3 regions of the Sporolactobacillus sp. KGMB 08714 genome follow, and region 1 is predicted to be linked to each of the others. Evidence: riboswitches for the same ligand, from Rfam matches in the RefSeq annotation. Region 1 holds a riboswitch; each other region holds the start of a gene.
What was found. Region 1 has a riboswitch for fluoride ahead of Q6A92_RS04570 (respiratory chain complex I subunit 1 family protein). Riboswitches for the same ligand answer to the same signal wherever they lie in the genome.
Positions count from the first base shown of each region.

Region 1 (18,883 bases):
CAGCCTTAAAACGGGCATGTTCATCCGGCACCAGGCTTGGTTGATGAATTAGTAAGGAAGGAGGAACAAGTGAATGATTTTTGCTCTGAAAGATATAGAACAAAGAATAGAGAGGCAGGCACTACATTTAAAGGCTATGATGAAACCGAATTCTATTCAGGCAATTTAGTTTTATATTCACTGGTCCGCCAATTTATGACAGGAAAGAAAAGATCGATTTTCGTTTCGATAAATCAGCGGATAAAAAAGTGGAGTATATCTCATTAGGTATGGTGCACAGGCAATAAACTTTATGATATATTTTCAAAACATTTGCTGAGGCCGATGCTGTTGTAGTTATGACATTTTAATGAAAACTTGACGTGGCTGCAGAAATGGTGTAATATGGCTTAAGCAGTGAAGGGATTTCAAAGAAGATGAGTCTTAGCTGTTCGTTCTATTTTAATGATTTCAGTATGATGAAGTATAGCATTCATAATTCTCATGTTATAAAGAGGTTATCAGTGTGCAGTACCTTTGTTGATACTTCTCTATAATATGTGAATTTTTTATTTTCCAGCGATAATTCGGCCGATTATGCACCGCGCAGATCTAAGCAGGGCGATCGCTTCGGGGTAAAACGTACGCATATCAAAATTTTTAATCAGGAGTGATTATAGTGACAGGCAGCGTAAAATGGTTTAACGCAGACAAGGGTTACGGATTCATTGAGTCGGAAGGCAACGATGATGTATTCGTACATTTCAGCGCCATTCAAGGCGACGGATTCAAATCGCTGGAAGAAGGCCAAAAGGTTGAATTCGATATTGTTGAAGGCAACCGCGGCCCGCAGGCAGCTAACGTCGTTAAGCTGTGATTAAGATGATTTAAGAAAAGAGGATGTCTTTAAAGTCAGTTTTCTGACTGAGACATCCTCTTTTTTATATTATATTAAGCCCGGCATGGTGATGGAATTCAAAACTCGAGGATGAAATTTGATTTAGTTAATGCATAATAAAATGACCTTTACTTTACATCCTTACATGGACATCCCCTAAAGAGATGCAAGATAAAAATTTACGGATTTCTGAGGCTTCGGCAAAACCGTTAGTGGGGCCGGAGCGGCGCATGGTGAGGACTCATAGCCGACATTTTACCGGTCCAGACGACCGGGCGTACATGGATTCATAGCTCCTTTTTATCATTTAAGCAGGCAATAACATAAGGCGTATGAGCGGATGCGGTGACACCTTGGCAAAGGTGTCACCCTTTGTGCACCGGAACATGTTGTAGAAATCTAATAAGCCGCAGCAAAGTGCTGCAGCTTAACATGTCATTTAATCTTGTGCGGATTTTTATGATTCACGCAGCCAGGCCTTAGCGAGCAAAAGTGCACCTTTGGCGGCATTCGTATCCGCCAGGTCGTTGAGCATGACAAAATCATGAATAATACCTTGAAAACGAACGGCCGTCACCCGGACACCCGCTTCTCTGAGTTTATTAGCATAGGCTTCCCCTTCATCCCGAAGAACGTCGGCTTCGCCTGTAATAATCAGCGCTTCAGGGAGCCCCTTTAGTTGCTCAATCGTTGCCCTTAGCGGTGAAGCAGTGACTTCCGATCGTGCGTTTGCATCCGTTGTGTACTGATCCCAGAACCATTGCATCCCGTCACGGCGGAGGAAATAACCTGTGGCAAATTCTTTATATGATTCCGTATCAAACGAAGCATCGGTCACCGGATAGAACAGCAGCTGTTTCTGGATCGAAGCGCCGCCCCGCTGTTTTGCCATTAATGTGATCGCTGCACTCATATTTCCGCCCACACTGTCTCCGGCAACGGTAATCCTCTGAGCATTCAAACGATAGTCATGGCCGTTTGCCACAATCCAGTCTAATGCTGTATAGATTTCTTCAAGGGCTATCGGGTATCTGGCTTCCGGCGAGAGACTGTAATTCGTGAAAACAACAGCCGAATGCGAGCCGACAGCGAGTTCACGAATCAGACGATCATGGGTATGCGCGCTGCCGAATACCCAGCCGGCGCCGTGCGTATAAAGGATCACCGGCAGCGTCTCATCAGCATATTGCGGCCGCACGATGCGAATTGATACTTCTCCTTTAGGCCCGCCTTCAATCTTCAGATCTTCAATATCAGCAGGCAATTTTTTGACAAATCCGGATTGCACCTGCTCAACGGCTTCCCGCCCTTTTTCCGGACTCAAATCAAACAGATACGGCGGATTGGCTGTCGCCTCGACAAACTTTTGCGCTTCCTGCTCAAGAATCGGTTGGGTCATCTTTTTTGACTGCCTCATTGGAATCAATCTCCTTTTTGATTTTGATGGCTGTGATAAAATCAGAAAACCTCAGACAGGAAAACCAGCCTGGCCGCTTACAGATTCCGCTTGCCGGATTCCTGACTTGGACACGGAGCCCGACCCGCGGCCCTAACTGCTGACCAACCTGTTGATCCATTAGAGACTGACCTGCCGGACAGAATATATCCCCTCGAAACACCGATTATCAGATTAAAGATTTTATAGCCTGCAAGGCCCCTTCGTAATTCGGATGATTGGTCATTTCTTTGACGTATTCGACATAGCGGATAATGTCATTCTCATCAATTATGAAAATCGAACGCATATCCAATTGCAGTTCTTTAATCAGCACGCCGTAGGCACGGCCGAACTCACGGAACTTGTAATCGGTCAGCGTGACCACTTTATCAATGCCGGCAACGGTGCAGAAGCGATCCTGAGCAAACGGCAAATCCACTGATATCGTCAGAACGGCCACGCGGTCGCCCAGTTTTGCCGCTTCTTCATTAAACCGACGTGTTTGAGCATCACAGACTTTGGTATCCAATGAAGGGACGACGGAAACAAGTTTGACTTTGTCACTGAAATTCTTAAGGCCCACTTCCGTAAACAGGTCTTTATTTACTTTGAAATCCGGTGCATGATCACCCGCCTTCAATTCGGGTCCAATTAATGTGATCGGATTTCCTTCGATTGTTGCTGCCCCTGTACGTTCTTCTGCCATACGAAACGCCCCCCATAATGAAATAGTTATACAGATTTTTTAAACAACAAGCCGACAACATTAATTTCCGGCAGTCACCTCCTTAAAGGATATAGATTGTTTAAAATTATATTGTGCACAATATATATGGCTAAAAATTTTATTTATTAACGAGCTGTACAAAATTATGAAGACAGCTTTTTATGACGGGCTGTTTCGCAAGATGGCCCTGGTCAGTCCCTTGATCGTTTCGTTCAGTTCCTTTATTTCTTCTGCGGACTTGCCGCTCGATTCAAGCAGCGATAATGGAATGCAGGCGGCTTTTTCCCGCAGCGCGCTGCCTGTGTCCGTCAGTTTTACATTGACAACTCTTTCATCTTCTTTTGAGCGTTCCCGAATGATCAAATGATTCATTTCCATTCGTTTCAAAAGCGGTGTCAATGTTCCCGAGTCTAAATCGAGAGCCATGCCCAGGCCCTTGACGGTGCTCTCATCTTTTTCCCACAAAACAAGTAAAACAAGATACTGCGGGTACGTGATGCCCATGGTTTTCAATTGTGGGTGATACATTCTCAGAATGGCCCGCGAGCAAGCGTATAAAGAGAAACAGAGATGATCCTGCAAATAAAAAACTTTATCCAACTTAATCCCTCATTACATATTTAGCAGTTATTTAATTTCGTTAAATTAAATTGTTCACAATAAGATTATAAACAATAGCAATGTCCATTGTCAATTATTTTACGCTTAAGCCCGGATACCATGAACATAGATTTATGTGTATTGGTCATGAATTCACAAAAATAACCGGATCAAAAGTTTGAAAAAGTGTCTCAATAGATGCCTCCGGCGGCCCAGCAATGAAAGCACTGCATTTTTTTACTTCATCCGCATCAGCAGGTAAATAAAATAGGGGGCACCGAGAATCGATAGGACAATTCCGACAGGCAGTTCCATCGGGGCGATGATGACTCTTGCGACTGTATCGGAGAGGAGCAGGATGCAGGCGCCAAGGAGAGCGGCCAATGGCAGGACGTATTCATAGTTCGGTCCCGTGAGCCTGCGGGCGATATGAGGGGCAATCAGGCCTAAAAAAGTCACGCCGCCCCCGACAGCTACACAAGATCCGGCCAGTCCGACCGCCATTATGAGAAGTTTCATCCGTTCTTTTTCAAGGGATACGCCGAGACCCACCACGATCGATTCATCGAGGTGCATTAAATTCATATAACGGACTTTATATATGGCCAGCGGAATCAGAACAATCAGCCAGATAAAAGTGATCCGTACATAATCCCAGTTTGTTGCCCAAATACTGCCTGAAATCCAGGTCAGGGTTTTCGTAAAATCCTGAGGGTCCATTTTCATTTGCAGAACCGTTGTACCTGCCGAAAAAGCAGCATTCAATCCAATTCCTGTTAAAATGAGGCGGGCCGGCGTTATGCTGCCGTTTGTTCTCGCAATCCCGTAAATCAGTATTGCCGCCAGGCAGGCACCGGCTAACGCGGTGAACGGCATGACAAAAATGGAGAGCGTTCCTGCCAGAAAGCTTGTTCCATTAAAGAAGAATATGTACAGCACAACAGCAAAGCCGGCCCCTGCATTTATTCCGATAATGCCGGGATCGGCAAGCGGATTTTTTGAAACACTTTGCAGAATGGCACCGGAGACAGACATTCCGGCCCCAATCAGGATTGAAAGCACAATCCGCGGCAGCCGGAACTCGAAGAGGGTAATCCGCTGATTTCCGGTGTCGCTGCCGAAGAAGGCTGACAACATCTGCGATAATGGGATTTTCATGGCGCCTGTATTAAGGCTCACCGTAAACAAAATGACCAGTAAAATAAGGAGTACCGCTGCCAGGATGCTGAATCTATGCCTGTCTTTTAGATACTTTTCCATTTATAACCCGCCCCCCTCTTTCCGGGCCAGATACAGGAAGAACGGAACGCCAATTATGGCAGTAACCGCGCCAACCGGCGTTTCAAAGGGGGCATTGATCCATTTTGCCGCATCATCCGCAATAATCAATAAAAGAGCCCCGAGAATGGCCGAGCAGGGAATGATCAAGCTGTAATCCGACCCGACAAGGAACCGGGTGACATGCGGGATGATCAATCCGACAAAACCAACCATGCCTGCAAGGAATACGGCCGCCCCGGTAAGCAAAAGAACGGCGGTCATCCCGGCAATATAAACAAATACAGTGTTCTGACCAAGGCCTTTTGCGATGTCATGACCGAGGCTTAAAAGGGTAATCGAACGTGAGATGACCAGTGCCAGCAAAAGACCGGCTATCATGGCGGGAATGACATATTTTAACTGGCTTAATTGAACACCGGCAACGCCGCCTGCATACCAGTAGCTTAAATCCTTCGAAATATTGAAACGCAATCCGATAGCTGTTGATAAAGCACTAAGCAAAGAAGTTATTGCCGCCCCGGCCAGGGCCAATTTTACAGCGATATTCCCGCCCTTTGCCGCCGCGGCAATGGTAAAAACGAGAACAGTCCCCAGACCTGCTCCGGCAAATGATACGAGTATGAGGCCCTGATAAGAAATGCCCGGGAAAAAGGCAAAGGCAATGGCCATGAAAAAAAGTGACCCTGACGTTACTCCCAGGATAGAGGGGGAGGCGAGCGGGTTTCGCGTGATCCCCTGCATGATTGCGCCGGAAACGGCCAGCCCCGCCCCAACAAAAGCAGCAGCAACCGCCCGCGGCAGCCGAAGTTCATGAATGATGACCTGTGCCGGGTTATCTGCGTTATAAAAAAACAGGCTTTTCCAAACGGTTGTGTAGCTTACATTTGATGCACCCAGATGTATCGAACCTGCTACTGCCAGGATGATGAAGATCCACCCGAAACCGAGGATGAAATAAGCCGATTTCTTTTTATAAGGTTTATCTTTCAGGCCGTGCGTCTCATAATCTGTATGCTCATTTTCCATTTCCCGAGACCTTCTTTCCGCGCTGAACTTCTTTATGTAATCTTCCTGATGGTTTTGTGGGGCATTTTCATTTTATATTGAAAAAAACATTGACATCCTCTGTTAACTTCGTTTTAATTGATGTTGATAATCATTATCAGTAATTTTATTTAATATTTTATCATAACGATAGGGGGATGAAAATGGTTTACAATCAAAAAATAAGAAAAATTGCCCAGATATGCGGGATCGTACTTCTGTCTATTGGACTGACTGCCTGCGGAAGCAATCAGTCGGGTAATGGAAGCAGCAGCCAGTCTTCTAAAGGGCAGCAATCCCAGACACGCCAGATGACAGATGCGATGGGACATAAAGTGAATGTACCGGTACAGCCTAAACGTGTTCTTGCTTCTTACATGGAAGATTATCTCGTCGCACTCGGTGTAAAACCAGTCGCACAATGGAGCGTCAGCAACGGGATTCAGGAATATTTGCAGGATGATCTGAAAGGAGTTCCGACTATTTCTTATGACCTGCCCTTTGAAGAGGTTCAGAAGTTCAAACCGGATCTAATCATTATGAATTCCGCTAGTATGGTCGAAGGCGGGAAATATGAGCAGTATAGCCAGATCGCCCCGACCTATGTAGCAAGCAAGGAACAAAACAATGACTGGAGAAAAGAACTGCGGGCAGTCGGAAAAGTTCTGAATAAAGAAGCGAAAGCCGGGCAGGTGCTGGCAGATTATGAAAAAACGGCCAAAAAAGCAAAAGAAAAACTGGCGGAGAACGGGAGAACACCTTCTGCCGCCGCAATTTGGCTTGTTAATAATAAATTCTTCATCGTATCCCAAAATGTATCGAGCGGTACTGTCCTTTACAATGACCTCGGTTTGAAAGTTCCGGATGTCGTAAAAGAAATCTCTGCAAAAGCGGTAAGCAACTGGAATGCCATTTCGCTTGAGAAATTGACGGAATTGGATGCAGACTATATTTTCCTTATAAACAGTGATAAAAACAGTGCGACTGAGCTGGATCGTGCATTATGGAAGAACATTCCGGCCGTCAAAAAGCATCACGTGGCTGAATTCTCCGCAAATTCCAGCTGGCTTTACACCGGAACGATTGCCAATCAAGAGATAATCAGAGATGTGCTGAAAACGATTGATAAATAATGAAATGAGGAGAATCTCTTATCGAGTATTTTACTAAGGAGGCCCTTTTCTTGAAAAATTATTTCTCTGGAGAGCCTCATCAGATCGAAAGTAGATTCAGCATTGGCATTCGCTTGATTGCTAAATATTGAACAGGTTTAACCGGCTCATACCCGATTCCGCCGCTTTACGGGTTAGGTTAAAAATCTATTTCATTAGAAACATTGATTCATAGGAGGATCCGTAATGCCAGAGCTTTGTGCAGAAAACTTACATGTCGCCTATGGAGATATAAAAGTGATCAAAAATTTAAGTTTAAATATACTTAGCGGAAAAATCACAGCGATTATCGGGCCGAACGGATGCGGCAAGTCGACTTTGCTGAAAGTAATGGCGCGTCTTCTTCTTCCGAAAGACGGATCGGTTTATCTGGACGGAAAAGAAATAGCAAAAGAACCGACGAAGAAAATTGCCCGAAAACTGGCGATCCTGCCTCAGTCGCCTGATGTCCCGGACGGGCTGACTGTCTCTGAACTTGTTTCCTACGGAAGGTACCCGCATCAGAAACGGTTCGGAAAGCTGAACCATGAGGACTGGAGGGCAATTGAGCGCGCGCTCGGCATCACCGGAATGGAAGGACTGAAAGATCGGCCTGTAGATGCGCTCTCAGGCGGACAGAGGCAGCGGGTATGGATCGCACTTGCTTTGGCGCAGGATACGGAAATGATTTTACTGGATGAACCGACAACCTTCCTGGACCTGTCCTATCAGCTGGAAGTGCTGGAACTGCTGCAGAAACTGAATCGGACAGAGCATCGTACCATCGTGATGGTGATTCATGATTTAAACCAGGCAGCGCGTTTTGCGGATCACATGGTTGCCATGAAGGACGGCGAAATCTATAGTCAGGGAAGTCCTGAAACCGTCATCACGGCAGACATGATGCGTGATGTCTTTCGGCTTGACGTCCAAATCACGCTGGATCCGAAGTACGGGCGGCCGGTTTTCCTGTCCTATGATTTAATTAAACCGCACAAAGAAATGCACACAAGAATGGCATAGTCTGATTTTTTTTATGATCAAGACAGTAACCCGATGGAAGGGTTACTGGTCTTTTATTGACCGAAAGCCGCGCATTTCTATACAGGAGGGGTCTGAAGTTGGAGAATGAACGATATGATGTAACGATCATTGGCGGCGGGCCGATCGGTTTATTTACAGCCTTTTACAGTGGCATGCGGAATTTAAAAACAAAAGTATTGGAAAGCAGCGGCGGACTGGGCGGCAAAATCACGATGTTTTACCCGGAAAAAAAGCTCCGGGATATTGGCGGAATCCGCGAAATAACAGGCAGAAGGCTTGTCCGCGAACTGATCGGACAGGCGGGGACTTTTTCACCGACGATTCTCTGCAAGCAACATATATCGGATCTGGGGCGGCGTGCAGATGGGGTATTCAGATTGAAAACGGAAACCGGCAATATTCACCTTACAAAAACCATTATCCTGACGGTCGGGGCGGGAATTTTTAAGCCTATTAAGCTGGGCATTGCCGGTGCAGAACGCTTTGAATCGGGCAATCTTCATTATACTGTCCATGAGCTGGAGCCGTTCAGAAACAAACGTGTGGTTATCTCGGGAGGCGGAAATACGGCCGTGGATTGGGCCGTTGAACTGGCATCCATTGCCCAAAGCGTTGCCGTTGTCCATAGGCGCGAAGAATTCAGCGGACATGAGCGGCAGGCAGAGCGGATGAAACAGATGGCGGATGTCTATACGCCTTACTGTATGACAGAGCTGATCGGGAATGATAACACGATTAAGCGTGTTGCCATTAAACATTCCGATACCGGTGAAGTAAAATGGCTTGAAGCCGATGAAGTCGTTGTGAGTCATGGCATTCGCGGCGATTACGGGGGAATATCAAAATGGGGCCTTGAACTGGCAGATGAGCGGATTCAAGTAAACGGAGCAATGGAAACCAATATCCCCGGGATTTATGCAGCCGGCGATGCCGCGATTTATCCGCATAAATTAAAATTAATTGCCGGAGGATTTGCAGAAGGTCCGGTTGCTTTAAACAGCGCTGTCCGCTTTATGTTCCCGGATGCAGGGCCAATGGCCATGTATTCCACTCATCATCAAGCCTTTTTGAAATAGAAAATGTTCCGGATTTTCGGCCGGAGCATCATCCAATTTGTTCATGAAAAAAATGTTGCTGCACTTCATGCGTTTTATAAGTTCAAATAACGCCCGGCCTGATCATACGGTGGGCGTTATTTGCTGTTTGCCGTGCTCACATAATGCGGTGCGCGGATTATAGAATTCCTGCTATTATTACCTGCTACATTATTATATGGATGGATTCCATCCGTTTGACAAATGTGACCTGTAAAATCATCGGCTTGATTACAGGACCCGATCAAAACATAAACTTAACGACCAGCAAAAGAATGAGCAGGTAAGTCAGGACATAGACGATATAGCCGAAAAGGTAGCCATGTTGTATATAAGACACAAATCTGACTTTTTTTCTGATCGCATAAAAAATTTTCTCGTAGGGACTGATGCTCAGGACCTGCCGCGCACGCGTCCATACATGAATTGACTGAGGCACCGGCAAATGGCCGTTTTGTTCCTGCCGAATGAATTTAAAACTCAGCAGATCGCTGAACAGCATGCGATAGATATTGCTGTATGCCGTAGCTGAATATTTGCCCGGTCTGCTGTAACCTGTCTGCCCGCCCTGCCATGTCCGAACCCGCCTGGTCTTGTACGGCCGCCCGGCTGCTTTAATTAAAGCCCAGGCGATCAATCCGAAAAGGATAAATCCACATAACAGATAAGTGGGAGCAATGCTCGCTATGTCTCCTGAAGCCGGTTCGAGCGTTGTTCCCGGAACCGGAAGCTGGTGAAGCAGCCGTCCCCCCAGCTTAGGCAGCAGATCGCCGGGAGCAACGTGCTGAAAAACATTCGGCATAATGCTTTGAATCGCACCATGAAAATATCCGTTTTCCATGGGGGCCAGGAAATTGAGAAACAGTGTCGGAAGAAATCCGAGCAGGGCGGAAAGACAGGCGAACAGCGTCAGCGCAGTCCTCGTGAGAAGAGGCATCCTTGGGCCCGCTTTCCGCCTGGTATGTGGCTCCGCGGATCCGAATGTATAGACATAGGCTCTTAAAAAAGCAGTCAATGCCAGTGCCGATCCCAATGCCAATAAAATTAAGGAGATACTGGCCATCACTTTTTCCACCGGCGAGACAACATTGTGAATCTGGAACAGGCCCTGCAGTCCCATCCATTCGGCAGTAAATCCACTGAATGGGGCGACTGTGGCTAAAGACAGACAGGCGACCAGAAAGGTCCAGTTGACGGTCGCCGGTATACGCCGGATCAATCCCTTCAGCTGATCCAGATTCGTCGTTCCCGCTGTGTTTTCAATCTCCTCGACGTCCAGAAAAGCCAGCGCCTTGGCCAGGCCGTGAGAGAGCATCAGGATCAGCAGCGCGGTGAAAGAAACGGCGGCAAAATCTGTATCTCCGTGATTGGTATACAAAATCACCAGGCCCAGATCAAGAAGCATAAAGCTGGTATTTTCTATACTGCTATATCCAAGGATATGCCTGAGATTGCGCAGAATGGTCGCATATAAAGCACCGAGGAAAACACCGATGCTGCCGACCAGCAGCATGGCTGCCCCCATTCCATCAGGGATGTGCCCGCCGAACCAGCTGAAATAAACACGCAGAATGCCGAAAATACCCAGATTGACGAGACTGCCCGCCAGCAGAGCCCCAAGATTGCCCGGGACGACCAGATAAGCACGGGGAAGCCAGAATTGAACGGGAATAATGCCTGCTTTGACGCCAAATCCGATGAAAGCCAAGATGGCGACTGTCAATCTGATTCCCGGTGAACAAGTTTGCAGATTTGCAGCAATGTCATTAAAAGTCATCGACAGATGCGCATGGCTCGGTAATAACAGGGCAATGACAAGGGCCAGAAAACCAATCTCACTCGTTACAATCGTTAGCAAGGCACTTCTGCGTGTTTTACTGTTCAGATGATCGGTCAGAACGTAGCAAAAGGCCATCAGCGACATACCTTCCCATGCAATGAGCATGGGAAGAGCGTTCGAGCTGACGATCAGAATATTGGTGAAAAAATATTGCAGGCCAACCGATGCCAGCGCCCATGTCCGGTAACCGACTCTGCGCTTTTTAACATAAGCAACATTATAAATCGCCACCAAAAATCCAATGACACCCATTAACGTGATGAAAAAGGCTCCCAGTCCGTCAAGGCGCCAGAACCAATGTCCGAAAGGAATAATTTGTCCCCATTCACCCAGGCGCTCATCATTCCCTGAAAGAAGACATTTTACGCCGATGACTGTATCAAGCAGACAGAGCAGGGCGACCAGGAACCAGCCGAAAACAAGCCCGCGGTTTTTAATCCATACAGTCCAAAAAATGCCGGTCAGTAAAAAACAAAGAGTTACGATCCAAAATAACAGTGTCATCGCCGGCTGCCCTCCCTTTGTTTATTCACCGCGATGATCAGCCCGTTAATCAGCGCAAAGGGATTGGGCGGACACCCTGGTATTTCCACATCGACAGGCAGAAAATCCTTTACACGGCCGGCGAATCGCGGGCTGCTTTGAAATAGTCCGCCGTTTATCGCACAGACACCCGATGCAATCACAAGCCGTGGCCGAGGCATCGCTTCGTACGTTTCAATTAAGATATTCTTCATGGCCTTTGTTACTATGCCGGTGACCAGCAGGACATCCGCATGCCTGGGAGAATCTGTGAAGAAAATACCCAGGCGATGAAAATTGTAATAGGGATTAGACAAGGACAAAATCTCCGATTCACAGGCATTGCAGGAGCCCGCATCAATATGACGGATATAAAGCGATTTTCTGAGCAGCCTTCTGATCTTCTTCTCAGTCAGCAATGTCCTCAGATCAGGATTTTCAGCTGACGAATCGGTTATATCCGCCGCGTCCAGCGCACCGCAGGTATCTTTAGTCCAGTGGGCATATTTGTCAATATACTCATCTCTGCCCCGCGGGTAGGATTCGGTCGATCTTCCGCTTCTGAGGCCGTCCCGGAGCCATTTTGCAAACATGGATCATTCATTCCCTTCTGATTTTTAACGATCGCAACTTGCGACACTCAAGGCAAAGCTCGTTTCAATAATCGGAAAATCAGTCTGAATATTCCCATTGGCTGCGGCAAGACCGAATATCGGCCAATTGCACCCTGAAGCCGAGCGGACATTCCAAAAACTGATCTTTCGATCGCTGTCAATATGAACGAGATGATTGGTTCGGCCTCTTGGGGATTCCACAATTCCCAGGCCCCATTTCTCAGGACTGATCCGATCGTCATCCTGCCATTTTTCCAGACCCCACTCCGGATCTTCCAGAAAGGCCAGCATCAATCGAACAAACTCCAGGGATTGTTTCCATTCATCGACACGTACCTTATAACGCCCGAGGGCATCTCCTTCATTTCTTAAATCGGTCATCAGTTGAAGACTGCCCAGATTAAGGGATTTTTGTGAGTAATCGAAACGGGCATCATGAAAAATACCGGATGCACGGGCAACCGGCCCGACCACGTCAAATTCTCTCACCCATTTAAGATCTGTTTTCCCCGTGCCCTGCAGCCTGTCGATAAAGGTAGAGGTACGACTTAAATCAAAGGTAAATCGATTGAATCTCCGGGCAATATCATCCAATTTTTTTTGGCAAAGTTCTGCATGAATTTTCCAATCAATAGTCGAGGGTCTGCCGATATGAACGGTTCCTCTCAGGAAACGTGATCCCGATAAATCAGCGTTGATTCGCAACAGTTCCTCTTTAATTCTGGCCATCTGCGCCTGTCCGACGCTCATTCCCGTCGCGCCTGCCAGCTGGCCGATATCATGCGCATGATTATACAGCCGCTCAAGTTCTCCGAGCAGCAGCCGCTCCTGAACGGTCCGTACAGAAACATCAATTTCTGCCGCTTGTTCCGCCGCTGCGGCAAAAGCCGCTGCATGAGCCACCGTTGAAGTGCCGCCGATCCGTTCAGCAAGCTGCAGAGCCTGTTCCGGAGCCATCCCTTTCGCGAGATCCTCAATCGCTCGATGCTTGTAGAACAATTGACTGTCCAAAAACATAATTTGCTCGCCCAGCAGATCAAACATATAGACGATCGATTCCATCACGTCGCCCCGAACCGGACCGAGCGGCATGTGAAAAGTTCCTGACCCATGCGCGACTCCCTCCGGCAAAGCTTTTTCAGGATAAAGGAGCGGTCTGGATTTAGGCCGGCCGGTCATCTCTATTCCCGTCCTGTCCGTTATCTCCCTTTCCAACCACAGAGCTGCGGGCCAGATAGTTCCTAAAGAATGAATGGAAGGGTCCTTGCCGGAAATAACTGTTTTTAGCCACTCCACTTTGCCTTCTTCATTCCCGGTCAGTGCGACCAGCGACCAGCCCTCATGATTTTCTCTAACTGCCGTATAGTGAAGGAGCTGTTTCATCTCGCGCTTTTCTAATATTCTTGCGATAAATCTGTTATTCTCGAGAACGATAAAATCTTCTTTCTTAGCCAATCTGTTCACACCTCCTCATTTGCCCATATACAGTAGCTGCTGCAAAACCATTGGAATAGCCGTACCCATCACTAATGAACCGATAAGATGCAGAAGCGGAGGAAATACCGTCCGCCAGGTAAACCGAGCTTTCCCGACTATCGGTGTATTTGGACGGCCGAACACCATCTTGAGTGCGTATCTGAGAAAATTAGCAAACAATATGGCCAAAAGAATTACAAGGACCACTGCCATCCAGATAAGGCCTTCATGCAGTGCACTGAGTATAATAATGAATTCACTTAGGAATAAACCGAAAGGCGGTGCCCCGGCAATCGCCAGCATCAGCAGAACAAGGAGCAGACCGGACCATTTCATTTGAAATAAAATGCCTCTTGCCTTTCTGATTTCCGTACTTTGATACTGGATCAGCAGGTTGCCGGAAAGGAAAAAAAGGCCGGGTTTGATGAGTGCATGGTTCAGCATCTGCAGCAGGGCGCCGTATACGCCGAACGTCCCCAGAGTATAGCCAAAAGCAATCAGCCCCATATTTTCAATACTGGAATAGGCAAACAGCCTTTTAAAGTCTTTTTGAACGCCCGTCATCGCTATGGCAACCAGAACGGTCAGAATTCCCGTCCAGCGGAGAAGGAAAGCAGCGAAGGATATCTGCCCATTAGCGGATAAAATATCATAGAAACGCAAGATCCCATAAAGAGCGATATTGATCTTAATCCCGGACAGCATCGCGCTGACCGGCGACGGGGCCATGCTGTGCGCATCGGGAAGCCAGGAGTGCAGAGGAACCAGCCCGGCTTTAATCCCATAGCCTGCAACAATCAATGCAAATCCCAATTTTAAATTCAGGGGAGGGATGCTGTGGCCGGCCGTCATCAGAGCCTGCCAGGATAACGATGATCCGAGACCGGCAGGCCTTCCCATCAGGATAATGACCGTTCCGGCCAGTGCCAGCCCACCGCCGATCTCCATCATGATCAAATATTTCCAGGTTGCTTCAAATGTTCCGGTCGTATTTTCATAATCGACTAAAAAAACGGAGGCCAGAGAAGTTCCTTCAATGCATACCCAAAGAAGAATGACATTATGAACGATCGGCGTCCATAATAGAAAAAAGTAAAAGAGCATGATGAGCAAGAAAAAGCGCATGTGTTTCCGATTTGTCAGCTGATATTTATCCGCCGACAGGTTTAGGTATCCCGACGCATACACGACAGAGGTCAGCCCGACGATCGTTATAATCATGAGAACGACAAGGCTCAGGCGATCAAACTGGTTGATTTCAAGCCATACCCCTTTTGCGGTTATCCATGCACCTGATTTAAATACAATAAGGACCAGCGCCACAAAAAGTGTTGCAAGAAAAGCGGCAATTTCCCGCGCTTTTGTCCATGGCAAAAGTGTCAACAGGATTCCTGCAGCCGGAATCATAAAGAGCAGTAGCTCAAGCACGCCATTCATCCTTTCAAATTCGTTAATTGTTTGACAGAACGTACTTTTGTACGTCTTTCAATCGATTTGACCAGTATGACCATACAGACAGCCGACCAAAGTATGATCAGATAGATCAGAATTTCAAAAAACAAGGGAAGACGGTTCAAAAAATAAATAACCATGAGATCTCCGGCAGCATCTACGGACAAAATACCGAAGACCTGTTTGCTCGGATCATGCTTGAGCAGAACAATGCTGATGCCCAGGAGCAATACACTGACGGCGGTTCCAATGAAGTCTCCTGTCCCGCGTCCCATCATGAATCCGAAAATGGCGAGGAAAGCATAGAGAGGGACGGCTTTCCGGACATCGATTAAGTCGCTGGTTACTCGGTCATGCCACCAGCTTTTTTTCAGAAACGAATAAATCAGAATCGGAATGGCGATCAACCGGATGATCAGCAGAGCGCTCCATCCGATAAAAGCACCGGACTCGCCGGTCTGGAAAATTTGATAGAGATAAAGAACCAGCAGGCTGACCACTTGCAGAATATAACCAGTCATCGCCAGCCGGGTTTCACGGACAACGCCGATCCATACCGTGAATAAAATCAAGGCCACATTGACCCATGATGGAATTAAATCCATTCCGCTGTTTCCTCCATATTCCGTAATTTAAGTTAAACTGAAAATAACCGCTAAAAGAGCAAATGTACCGGCAACGCCGAGGTATTCACTGATACGCAGCAGCCGGAGTTTGCCGATGGAAGACTCAATCCAGACAATTAATGCATCCAGGATCAAAAATTTGAAGAACAAAACCAGTTCTGCAGTCAGCAAATCGAGAAACGTCGCTGAAGATGCCAGCCCCCAGGGACCGAAAATGACATTCATCATGATCACGGACAGGACAAAAAATTTCATGGATCCGCCCCACTCAATCAGTGCAAGATCCGGTCCGCTGTAGTCATAAACGCGATTGGCATCGATCATCGAAAATTCCTGATGAGAACTTGGGTTATCGACAGGAATCCGTCCTGCTTCAGCCAGCAGCATCATAAAAAATGCGATAAAGAGAAAGATATGAATCGGAGAAAAGAACATACCGCCCATCGTCTTTGTCACATTGTAAGGAACCGTTGAATGTGCGGCAAATCCGACGCATAGCAGGACAAGAAACATGATCGGCTCGGTACAAAGCGATACAAAACGATTGCGTGTCGTTCCTACTCCCGCATACGGACTTCCTCCGGCGGTCGCTCCGGCGAGCAGAAAAAAGCCCCCCAGGCCAAGAATGAACCCTCCGGACAGCATATCTCCGGCAAAAGCCATGAAGAGAGGAAACGCCGTGAGGACCGGAATCAGCAAGGTAACGATTAGCGGAGCCGCAAAATAAATATAGGGGGCTGCAGAATAAATCCATCCGGCCGAATCAGGGACGACGCGTTCTTTATGAAATAATTTTAGAAAGTTCCAATACGGCTGAAAAATACTCGGCCCTTTCTTTCCCTGCACAAACTCTTTCCAGCGAGTTAATATTCCGCTTATCAGCGGGGCAAGAAGCAGCACGGTCAATAACTGAAGCAACTGCAAAAAAACGGCTTCCTGAAGAGAATGAACCACAAGGTAAACCCCCTCGTAACGATTAATGATAAATAAGGACCCGAAGGCCGGACGTTGCGCTGTAAATTGAAACTGTTCTTCCTCGGATCAAGGGACTGCGACATAAACGGCGGACTATAGCCTATAGCCCTCTTAACTGCCTTTTAGTGAACAGCCTCAAGTGAAAATGAAAATCATTTTTTCGATATCAAGCTAAAACATTTTACTTTTTTGATAAACACCGGACTCTTCTCCTCCCTGAAAAGTATTTCCACAGAAAATAGGGTAAAAGCTATACCTAAAACAGTGGGTTAGGAGCTCGCATGGAGTGCTGCACATGAAACATTTTCTGGAAAACCGATTTTAAGAAAAAAATGGCCCCTATTTTAATCAAAGATTAAAATAGGGGCCATTAGCATTCATTCATGCGTTAGGGTGAGCTCCATCACCAATTACGTATAGTAATTATAATGTCTGACCGATGATCTGTCAAAAATTTTTCAAAACAGAAAAACTTTAAATGATATCAAGGGTAATCACTAAATTTGATAATCAATGAAAGTTGTTTTATAAGAAACATGAAAAATTATGAAAGAGGATGTAGTCACATAAATGGTCACGAACTTAAATGATAACATTCTATTTTCCTGTTGATGCTCCAACTTAAGAAGACAATATGAACTATTTGAAAGCAATGAACAAGTTTATTTTGCTCACTGCTTTTATTTGTGAAAATAATTTTATCTTTTAGGGTTGCAATTTAGGCGAAGGCAGATTATATTGAGTACAGGAATAAAAGTTTCTTTAAAGAAACAAATATTCACTAAGCAAATAGGAGGCCAGAATAAATGTCTTACAAGGAAGGTGCAACGGCAACTGACAATGGATCTGCAGCCGGGGCTGTGTCAAAATTTAAGAGACGAGAGCATTCTGAATCCTTTAAAACAGCTATTGGGACGAAAAAAGGCTGGAGACAGGCACTTCCATTTGTCGGACCCGCCTTCATTGCAGCAGTTGCTTACATTGATCCGGGTAACTATGCAACGAACATTCAAGGCGGTTCACAGTATGGTTATTTGCTGCTATGGGTGGTGATTGTTTCCAATCTGATGGCGATTCTGATTCAGACTTTGTCATCAAAGCTGGGAATTGCCACTTCGCGCAATCTTCCGGAAGTTTTACGGGACGAGTGGAAACCAGGCGTTGCGATCTTTTATTGGATACAGGGTGAGATTATGGTCATGGCGACGGACCTGGCCGAATTTATTGGCGCTGCTCTTGGTTTCCATCTCGTCTTTGGACTGCCCATGATTCCTTCGGCAGTTCTGACAGCGATCTGTGCACTGCTCATTCTTGCCTTTCAAGTCAGAGGGTTCCGTCCACTTGAAATGGTGATCGCGACAATGGTTTTTATTGTGGTTATTGCTTTCAGTTGTGAAATTGCCTTTTCCATGCCACAGTTTGCGCCATTCATGGCCGGGTTCGTTCCCCATTTTCAGGGGGCGGGCAGTGTCATGCTTGCCGCCGGCATTTTGGGAGCAACGGTGATGCCTCACGCGATCTATATGCATTCGGGTCTGACGTGCCGGAGAGTCATTGGTAAAAATGCAAGTGAGAAAAAGAAAATCTTTCACTTTGAAATGGTCGATATTCTGATCGCGATGATTATTGCCGGATTGATTAATGCGATTATGCTGACAGTTGCTGCTTCAACATTTCACGGTCACATGGTGATTTCGGATCTGGATGTTGCTTTTAAACAATTTGGTAATTTTATTGCGCCGAGCGCCTCAATCCTGTTTGGCATCGGGCTGCTCTCGGCAGGCCTCTCGAGCTCATCCGTCGGGACACTGGCCGGCGACATCATGATGCAAGGTTTCATTCATAAGAGAATTCCGATTTTTATCCGCCGCGTTTGCTCAATGGTCCCGCCGTTAGCCGTTATTATTTCGGGTGCGAATGCGACAGGGGCCCTGGTGATGAGCCAGGTGGTTCTCTCCTTCGGCATAGCTCTCGCTATCATCCCCCTTGTTATTTTCACAAGTAAAAAACGAATTATGGGAGAACTGGTTAACCGCACACTGACTACGGCGACAGCATGGGCGATTGCAGGTGTGGTGATTTGCCTGAACGTTTTTCTTCTCTATCAGACATTTTTCGGATA
Region 1 is NZ_JAUUBW010000008.1:43,573-62,455, reverse strand. It holds gene Q6A92_RS04640 (cold shock domain-containing protein) at 656-856, shown strand; gene Q6A92_RS04635 (alpha/beta hydrolase) at 1,335-2,294, opposite strand; gene tpx (thiol peroxidase) at 2,503-3,021, opposite strand; gene Q6A92_RS04625 (MarR family winged helix-turn-helix transcriptional regulator) at 3,202-3,642, opposite strand; gene Q6A92_RS04620 (FecCD family ABC transporter permease) at 3,880-4,902, opposite strand; gene Q6A92_RS04615 (FecCD family ABC transporter permease) at 4,903-5,949, opposite strand; gene Q6A92_RS04610 (ABC transporter substrate-binding protein) at 6,132-7,100, shown strand; gene Q6A92_RS04605 (ABC transporter ATP-binding protein) at 7,326-8,141, shown strand; gene Q6A92_RS04600 (NAD(P)/FAD-dependent oxidoreductase) at 8,234-9,238, shown strand; gene Q6A92_RS04595 (proton-conducting transporter transmembrane domain-containing protein) at 9,501-11,600, opposite strand; gene Q6A92_RS04590 (NADH-quinone oxidoreductase subunit B family protein) at 11,597-12,211, opposite strand; gene Q6A92_RS04585 (NADH-quinone oxidoreductase subunit C) at 12,236-13,687, opposite strand; gene Q6A92_RS04580 (proton-conducting transporter transmembrane domain-containing protein) at 13,703-15,136, opposite strand; gene Q6A92_RS04575 (hypothetical protein) at 15,142-15,765, opposite strand; gene Q6A92_RS04570 (respiratory chain complex I subunit 1 family protein) at 15,793-16,740, opposite strand; fluoride riboswitch at 17,116-17,178, opposite strand; gene Q6A92_RS04565 (Nramp family divalent metal transporter) at 17,622-18,883, shown strand, end outside.

Region 2 (3,427 bases), on a different contig from region 1:
AAGCAAATGCAACATGATCATGTCACCATAAAAAGAACCGGAGTGAAATTTTTGTGCGAATTCCATTGTTCTTCATTTTCAGGAGGCTTTTGAGCCACCCTCTGCCTGCAGATTCTCCGAACCGGAATGGCGCGTCACATTTTATTGGATCGGGTCAAAAAGCCTGTGTAAAAGGTGGCCCGGTTCATTCCAGATTTATTCGATGGGGCCACTTTTCCGTTTTCCACGACCAGATTGGCGACCTACTCCCGATCGTATGCCATGTTTGAACAAGCCCTATTCTAGGATCGTTTAATCAGACAGAATCCCATTTTGACGTGTCCACTATTTAGACCATCTCTACAGCGAAAACCAGCTGAGACCGATAAACTGCGCGTGACGGTCGAAAAATCGGGTACAGCGACCGATAAACTTGCAGCGGCGACCGAAAACCCGCCAGTGCCGACCGATAGAATCCCAGCGCCGGCCGATAAAACCAGCTGCGACCGATAAACTCGCTGCACCTGTCGAAAAATCGGGTACAGCGACCGATAAACTTGCAGCAGGGACCGAAAACCCGCCAGTGATGACCGATAGAATCCCAGCGCTGACCGATAAAACCAGCTGCGACCGATAAACAGCGCGTGACGGTCGAAAAATCGGGTGCGCCGACCGATAAACTTGTTGTGGCGACCGAAAACCCGCCAGTGCCGACCGATAAACTTCCACCACGGTTGATTAAATCAATCAGAGGTGATCTTTCTGTTCTGATTATTCGCATTTATTGATTTCGATTCGATTACTGTTGATTCTTTGGCTGTTACTGTCGCTATTTTGAACTTTACCGATAAGCGGCGATTTGCTATTGATACCAAGCATTTCCCGGCGATTTTGGCCACGACTCACAGGGCCGCGCGGCTGCCGAAGAAAAAGATCGGGTGTTTCTGCGATTTAACGCCTGTCCGCGCACGATATCCCTTTTTTCAGAGGAATCAATCGCTGTTTGCATGGATTTCAGAGGAGTATTAGACTGCCTCCCGTGCAAAACAATCGCTTTTCGGAAGAATCGATAGCGCTTCACGCCGCGGACCGGCTGGATACATGAGTTGAGGGGATGCCCGTTAATGCCTATCTGGTCATCGTAAAATCCCCCCGGATTGGACGCTTGATTGTCCGACTTCAGGGGGGAGCAGTTCTTATGCAGGGTGATTCTGAATAATTTGTTATTTGATTCGTTCTATGCTATGCTAACCAAGATAAATAGGTGATGATGTTCACCATAATGCTAACTAATGGTAGCTGATAACATCTATCCCGGATACTCAGTGTCAGTCGGTATCTGAGATAGATGTTTTTATTTTGCCGGGTGAGGAAAAAATTGGTTCCGGGAGAGGGGCCGGCAAAAATATCGGAGTCTTTGACTCGTCAGGAAAATTCAAATCAATGCTCTGTTTCACGAATTATTTTACTGAGTAAGTGGCTGTCCCATTAAATTTTTTCATGACGGGAAAGAGGATGCTTCGCATGCAAAGCTTGTTGCGGATAGTGATTGGAGAAATGGCGGAGACGGAAGGGTCTCAGCGCTTCTCTCAATGGTTGCAGCATTTCTTGTGGGAGAAAGGATTCCCGGGTTTGACGATTCGGCGGGGAAAAATGAATCTTGATCATCAGGGGATGCCGCATATCAGTATTCTTGAGGATCAGCTGTTTAACGATTTGGCGCTTATTATTGAAACAGTCGCTGACAACGAACAGATTAAAGCCATCGTTCCTGAGATACAAAGGCGCATGAAGCACGGACAAATGAGTCTGACAAGGGGAATGGAAGAAAGAGATTTGAATGAACATCGCTATTTTGCCGTCAAAGTGTACACGAAGGAGGAAAATTCATGGTTTAGAAAGGGCGAATATGACAAAGTTTTCAGCTTTTTTCAAGAAAAAGAGGCTATGTGGATCTCGATGACGGAAGGAATCATCGGCTATGGCAAGGACCGGATCATTCACCGGCAAAAATTATTTACGCTAAGTGAGAAGATGCCGATTGTGATCGAATCTGTTGTGTCTTCCGATCACTTAAAAAAATTATTAAACGGATTAGCCGATGTTGTCGAAGAAGGAGCCGTTTTTACGACACCGATTCATCTGATTGTCAATAAATGACGGCTGAGCGGCAGTCCGAAGTTTTGGAAGCCGTTTTTGCAGGACCATATCCTAAGCGGCGGTCCGCTGAAAGAAGCAGCGGATGTACGAAAACATTTTTCTGATCCGCCAGGTTACGGCGTGTCTCTTATCCGTGGCTGAGATCGTCGTTCTCCAGCGTGGCGGCTGAAAGGAGCTGAGAAAATCGTTATGAAAACGATTAAATTGTATTTCGTTCGGCACGGTGAGACCTATTTTAATCAACTGGGCCGTTTTCAGGGGTGGAGCGGCACACCTTTAACGGAGCGTGGAATACGCGAGGCCGAACATGCAGGGCATCTTCTGAAAGAAATTGAGTTCGCAGCTGCCTATTCAAGCGATACCAGCCGTGCCGAACAGACAGGCCAATTGATTCTGCAGCAAAATCGTGCCGCCGCTCGCCCGGAATTAGTCGTACTGCCGGAACTCCGCGAGCATTTCTACGGAGGTTTTGAAGGGTGCTGCAAACGGGAAGCGTGGCAACAAATCAGGAATAAATTAGGGATTGACGGCGGGGAGTTACAATGGGATTATACGCCGGATGATGTACAGAATCTATTGCATGAGAATGATCCGGATCAGCTGGCGGAAACGAGCGCGCAATTTTGGGAACGCTATGAGCGGGGACTCAGACAGATTGGCGATCAGACGCCGGCCGATGGCAATGCATTAGTCATTACTCACAGTACTGTACTGAGAGCGCTGGTTTGGCGAGTGACCGGCCAAGTACCCGTTCCATCGATTCCATCCACCGGCAGTGTCACAATCGTTTCACGAACAGGCACGCAAATGGTTTTATTGGCCTATAACCAAACCGGCATCTCAGAAAATCGGCAGACGGAGCAATAAGGAAGGGGCGCATGGATGATCGATTGAAGCGATCGCCGGGCACCGCGGCTATAAGACAGATGCCGGTAACCCTTGAAACAGCTGCATGGATAGCCGCCACTTTTGTCAAAGGGTACGGCAGGCAATAGGGAGCGATGTTTATGGCGGAGGTGAATGGTCTCATCGGACAATTCCCGCTTCATTAGACAGAAAAGGAGTCATTCGGCTATTCTGTACAGGGCTGACAGAACGGCGTTTGTGAGAACCTGGAAAAATTTGGTGGAAATCTAAGCAGCAGGGCTGACTTGTTCCGCGACTAGGAGGTTTTTCGGATTACGCAGGGTACGCGGGGCATCTGATTCTGCTGCTCATTGATGAAATTGCATCAGTGTATGGTAATTTTCCTGCGTACCGCCGTGCAGGATGGGGCGCAGGCAGTCCT
Region 2 is NZ_JAUUBW010000046.1:7,336-10,762, reverse strand. It holds gene Q6A92_RS16990 (hypothetical protein) at 329-760, opposite strand; fluoride riboswitch at 1,234-1,298, shown strand; gene Q6A92_RS16985 (DUF190 domain-containing protein) at 1,504-2,139, shown strand; gene Q6A92_RS16980 (histidine phosphatase family protein) at 2,329-3,006, shown strand.
Region 2: linked by a shared signal. The riboswitch ahead of Q6A92_RS16985 (DUF190 domain-containing protein) and the one ahead of Q6A92_RS04570 (respiratory chain complex I subunit 1 family protein) in region 1 are both predicted to bind fluoride.

Region 3 (5,227 bases), on a different contig from region 1:
GCTAAGGGTATACTCATAAAAAATCAATTTATATGACTTTGGAATGTGCCGTGCCGGGGAATGCTATAGACACAGATCGTGATGAGAGGATGGTCTCATTGAAATATTTTAAAATTCTGCTCCTGTTCGTTCCTGTAAGTCTCCTATGCCGTTTTTTCCCTGTTCACCCCTTGTTGAATTTCCTTTTCCCCGCCCTTGCAATCATGCCGCTGTCTTTCTTCATCAGTGAAGCCACAGAGAGTCTCTCACTGAGGATCGGGCCTAAATCAGGCGGTTTTCTCAACGCCAGCTTCGGAAATCTGACCGAAATCATTATCAGTATTTTCGCGCTTCATTCCGGGCTTGTCGAACTGGTGAAAGCTTCCATTATCGGCTCTGTCCTCGGCAACAGCCTGATGGTGCTCGGAACGGCCGCCTTCATTGGCGGAATGAAATACAAGACGCAAAGGATCAACAGGCAGGCGATTGAGTTTTCAAGTACGATGTTTCTATTTGCTGCTCTGGCGCTGATTCTGCCTACCCTCATTGATATCGTTAAAGACAGCGGTCATCCGGACCGATTCAGCGAGAAGATCAGCCTATTTATTGCGGCGGCGATGCTGATGGTCTATGTTCTCGGGTTAATCTTCTCATTTTTCACGCATGCAGATCTGTTTTACACAGGCAAAGAGAAAAACATCATCGAGCGGAAGTGGCCGCTGAAACAGTCTCTGGGTATCTTGCTGGTATGCACCGTACTGGTAGCCGTAGAAAGTGATTTTTTTGTTTCGGCAATTGAAGAACTGTCGAAAATGTTCCGCATCAGCAAATTCTTTATCGGCATCATTCTTGTACCTGTTGTCGGGAATATTGCCGAATATGTTTCATCGATTCTGATGTCATTAAAAAATAAAATGGATATCGCCGTTGAGATAACGCTTGGTTCAAGTCTGCAGACCATTCTGTTCGTGATGCCGGTGCTTGTATTTATCAGCCTGTTCTTTGTCCCGATGGCGATAGACTTCAACATCTATGAACTGGTTGCTCTGGTCATATCGGTCCTGATCGCAAGCAGAGTCTCCGAAGACGGAAAATTGAACTGGATTGAAGGGGTACAGCTCATCGTTGTCTTTCTTGTTATTGCAGCATGTTTTTATGCGGTTTAATTTTAACGGCCCATCATTTCCCGGGGAAGATTGATGGCACTTCGATCATCTCATTTCACAGGATCGGAAAATCATCGCCGTGCGCCCCTTACTGACCACCGGCTCTATGTCATCCGCCAATCTGATCCCGCGCCTCAGAACCGGGTCGGCAATGCCCTTTTTAATCCCCTTTAAAAACTTCAGGATTACAAAAGATCGTCATCTCCCCGCAAAAAAATTAAACGGCTGGTTTCAGAGGCGTCCTAAAACAGACGCTGTCGGTCGCCAAATCTGTATCGTGACGAACGTTATCACCTAATTTAGTGAAGTCAGACCGCACAAGAATTTAAAAAAAAGATAATCCGTGCTATACTGTGCTTGTTGAGGAAAAATTATCGTTATGGATCCATTCCGGCGATCGTGAAGAAATGCCGATTGATTAGAAGATTAAAAAGTGATGAAGCTCACTTGAAATTGCTCGGACGGCTGATGGCTTCTACGTGATAGCGTAGAACTGTCAACCGTTTTTTTCATGCCTTTTTACAGCCGTTTGAGGTTAAAAAAGATGATTAAGGGACGGGAAATCATGAAATCAAGGTCAAAAAGATCAAGAGCTTTGAATTTTGTGCTGATCATTGGTGTCATGAGTTTTTTTGCGGATTTCACCTATGAGGGGGCACGAGGAATCGTCGGCCCTTATCTCGCCATTCTCGGTGCCGGCGCTTTTACCATCGCTTTTGTCACCGGATTCGGTGAATTCGTCGGTTATGCCTGGCGGATCATATCCGGGAATCTGAGCGATAAAACCGGTAAGTTCTGGCCGATCATGATTTTCGGATATGTGGTGCAAATGGCGTCCGTGCCTCTGCTCGCTCTGGCGGGAAACTGGCAGACGGCGGCGATTCTTATCGTTCTTGAGCGATTTGGCCGCGCAACCCGCAATCCCCCGCGCGATGTGATGCTGTCGCATGCCGCCAAAGAAATGGGATACGGATGGGCCTTCGGCGTCCATGAAGCGCTGGATCAATTCGGAGCTCTGTTCGGTCCGCTTGTCGCGGCGGGTATTTATGCCTGGCGCGGCGATTACAAGCTCACTTTTGCCATGATGATCATTCCGGCACTGACAATGCTTCTCCTTCTGGCAGTTGCCCGTTTTACCTATCCCCATCCGGAAGAGCTGGATGATACACCGCCCAACGTAAACACGCGGGGGCTTCCCCGCGTATTCTGGATCTATCTGACCGGCGCCGTCCTGGCCGCCGCCGGCTTTGCGGACTATCCCTTTATGGCCTATCATTTCCAAATGGTTCACAGTGTCTCTTCAGCCGATATCCCAATTTTCTATGCCATTGCGATGGGCGTCAGCGGAGCGGGATCGCTGCTTTTCGGGCGGCTTTTCGACCGATACGGCATCATTATTCTCATCCCTTTGACGATCCTTTCCGCTTTTATCGCCCCGCTCGTCTTTCTGGGCGGATTTTGGGTGGTCCTGATCGGGATTATCCTCTGGGGACTAGGCACCGGCGTCCACGAGTCGATTATTCCCGCAGCCGTCGCCCTGATGGTTCCGGTACAGCGGCGGGCCTCAGCTTATGGGCTGTTCACCGGCGCATACGGCATTTTCTGGTTCCTCGGAAGTCTGCTGATCGGCGCCTTATACGGCTTTTCCATCCAGGCTGTGATCGTATTCTCTATGATTGTGGAATTAAGTGCACTGCCTCTGTTTTTGCTTGTCAAGAAGCACAATTTTTAAAAATAATGATTTTCAGCGGCAAAGCTTATCGGATCAGAAACCCGATGAATCGGTTCAGCAGCGAATCAGTGATGTATTTCAGCTAAGATGATGTCCGGGAAGCGGTGCCTGCAGAAATCCATTTAATTTGTTTTGGATTTACGTAAAATGGCCGGAACCAGGCAAAATAGTTGCCGCTGATGATGACCGTAAAAGAGACGCCGCGGGCTTTTTTGCCGTTTTTCCAGATTCCGCTGTACTTCTTTTTGCCGTATCGGCTATTTGTTTTCCCGCTTTTTTCTTAAAAATAGAAAAGTTAATCCCCAATAAAGGATGAGTCCCAATCCGGTGAATAGCGCAATACTGATTTTCCCGCTGCCTCCCGCCATCCAGCCCGCCGTGGCAGGCACGCCGGTTTTCAAAATTAATCCTCTATAGGTGTCTGAAGTCGGATCGGCTATTTCATACAAGATGTGCCATTCGTTTCAGTCCCGGCCTTCCGAGTTTATATAAAAGCATCAGATGCTTTCATCCGATGCTTTTTCCTTGCAATGCTTCCATTTGTCACCCCGTTCTTTGCCCCTGCGTCAACAGGCTTCGACAACTATTAACCGGGCCGCTCTTTATCACAAACCAAGTGCCTCAGGCAGGAAAATTAAATAGGATTAGAAAGGCACCGCCCATGACTGCACGTCTATCATCATCTGACCTGATTCGTTAGCAGACCGTATTGCCGGCAATGCCGGAATCTCAGTCATTTTTTCTCCGCCATCCTCCTGAAGCAGCAATCAGATTTCATTCTGCTTATCCTCTTCATCTTCTGCGGACGTCTCCGGCTTCTGCTGCTCGCCGAATGCCCGGTTAAACAGGTCCAATCCGTAACTCGTCCGCCTCGGCAGCCCGTATTCCAGCCGAAAGGGGCGTTTGCCGTCGGCCGTTCGCTGCGCACGCATAAAGACAGCCTCATTCGGCAAGTGTTCCTGTACAAGCTGCGTATATTCATACTGATGCGTCACGCCAATCACTGACACACCGGCATCGATCAACCCTTTTGTAATCTGATAATGGATCACCGATCCCTCATGCTCATTGGTCGAGGCGAATGATTCATTCATGAGAATGAGCGAATGGCTTGGCATTTTATCCACCATTTCATTCATCCGCTTCAATTCCTCATCCAGCCGCCCGCTGGCCACATGATCGTCCTCCTCCCTCTTGAAATGTGTGAACAACTGCCTGAAGGGACGCGTCCGGAATTCTTTTGCCAGGACAAACATGCCGGATTGCGCCATTAGCTGTGCCTGACCTAAGCTGCGCAGAAACGTCGTCTTTCCGCCCTGATTGGCTCCGGTCAGGATCAAAAGATGTTTTTCTTCCAAATCAACCGTATTTCCAATGACATGATAATCCGGATCCAGCAACAGTACAGCATTTTTTAAATCTGTTGCTCGTATTCCGTCAGAAAAGACCGGAAAGGCGCAGTCCGTCCGATTGAACATTTGATGCAGACGGACGACGCCTGTCAGCCAGGCAGCCTGTGCTTCCAATTCGGCAAAAAAATCACGCAGTGTTGCATCGATAACCAATAACGTTCGGGCACTTTCATAGCTGATCCTGTTTTCATAGCGCCCGAGCGCTTCCGCTGCTCCATCATCCCGGGGCGGAATCTCAAACGTCATCCTGCTCGCGTTCAGGTGAAAGCGCGCACTGATTTTTGCCCACGTTTTATTTGAAAAGTCGAGTTCCCGTTCACCCACTTCGGTACCGAGATCGGATCCAAGCCGTCCCGAGAAACTAAATCCATGATGATTCAGCATCGTCCGAATTAATGTCTGCATCCCGGAAAGACCGTCTCCGCCAAAATATTCATGCATCCTGTCAAAGAAATGACAAAAAGCAGGAGCGCTGTCCAGAGTGATCCTTTCTTCTAATTTGCAAATCTGAATAATTCCCTGTAAATAAAGATTAATTGTTGCTGCTTTATTCGATAGAAAATAACTGGCCGATTCTTTTCCCATCGACCAATCGCGGTGCCGGACATTGTGAAGGGTCGATTGCGCAATTTGATAGAACTGAGAACTCAAATTTTCTGTCCCGATAGCGGTTTGGACCGTTTTCTGTCGATAGAGCAAGGCATCGGCATCCATTATCGGATGAAAGAACCCTCTCAGCAGGACATGCCGGATAAGATCGTCTTTCTCACTGGCAGCATGAAGAACAGGTTCCAATTCAAGATCCTCAATAACTGATTGTTCGAACGCATCCATTTTCCACGAGGCAGACCAGCTGTCCGACTTATCCAAGAGACAGACTTTCATGACGAATCCTCCCTTTCACCTGATCTGCAGTCAGATGGTACTTATCCAGTAAC
Region 3 is NZ_JAUUBW010000046.1:437-5,663, forward strand. It holds gene cax (calcium/proton exchanger) at 99-1,145, shown strand; fluoride riboswitch at 1,569-1,630, shown strand; gene Q6A92_RS16965 (MFS transporter) at 1,711-2,877, shown strand; gene Q6A92_RS16970 (MutS-related protein) at 3,645-5,174, opposite strand; gene Q6A92_RS16975 (MutS-related protein) at 5,152-5,227, opposite strand, start outside.
Region 3: linked by a shared signal. The riboswitch ahead of Q6A92_RS16965 (MFS transporter) and the one ahead of Q6A92_RS04570 (respiratory chain complex I subunit 1 family protein) in region 1 are both predicted to bind fluoride.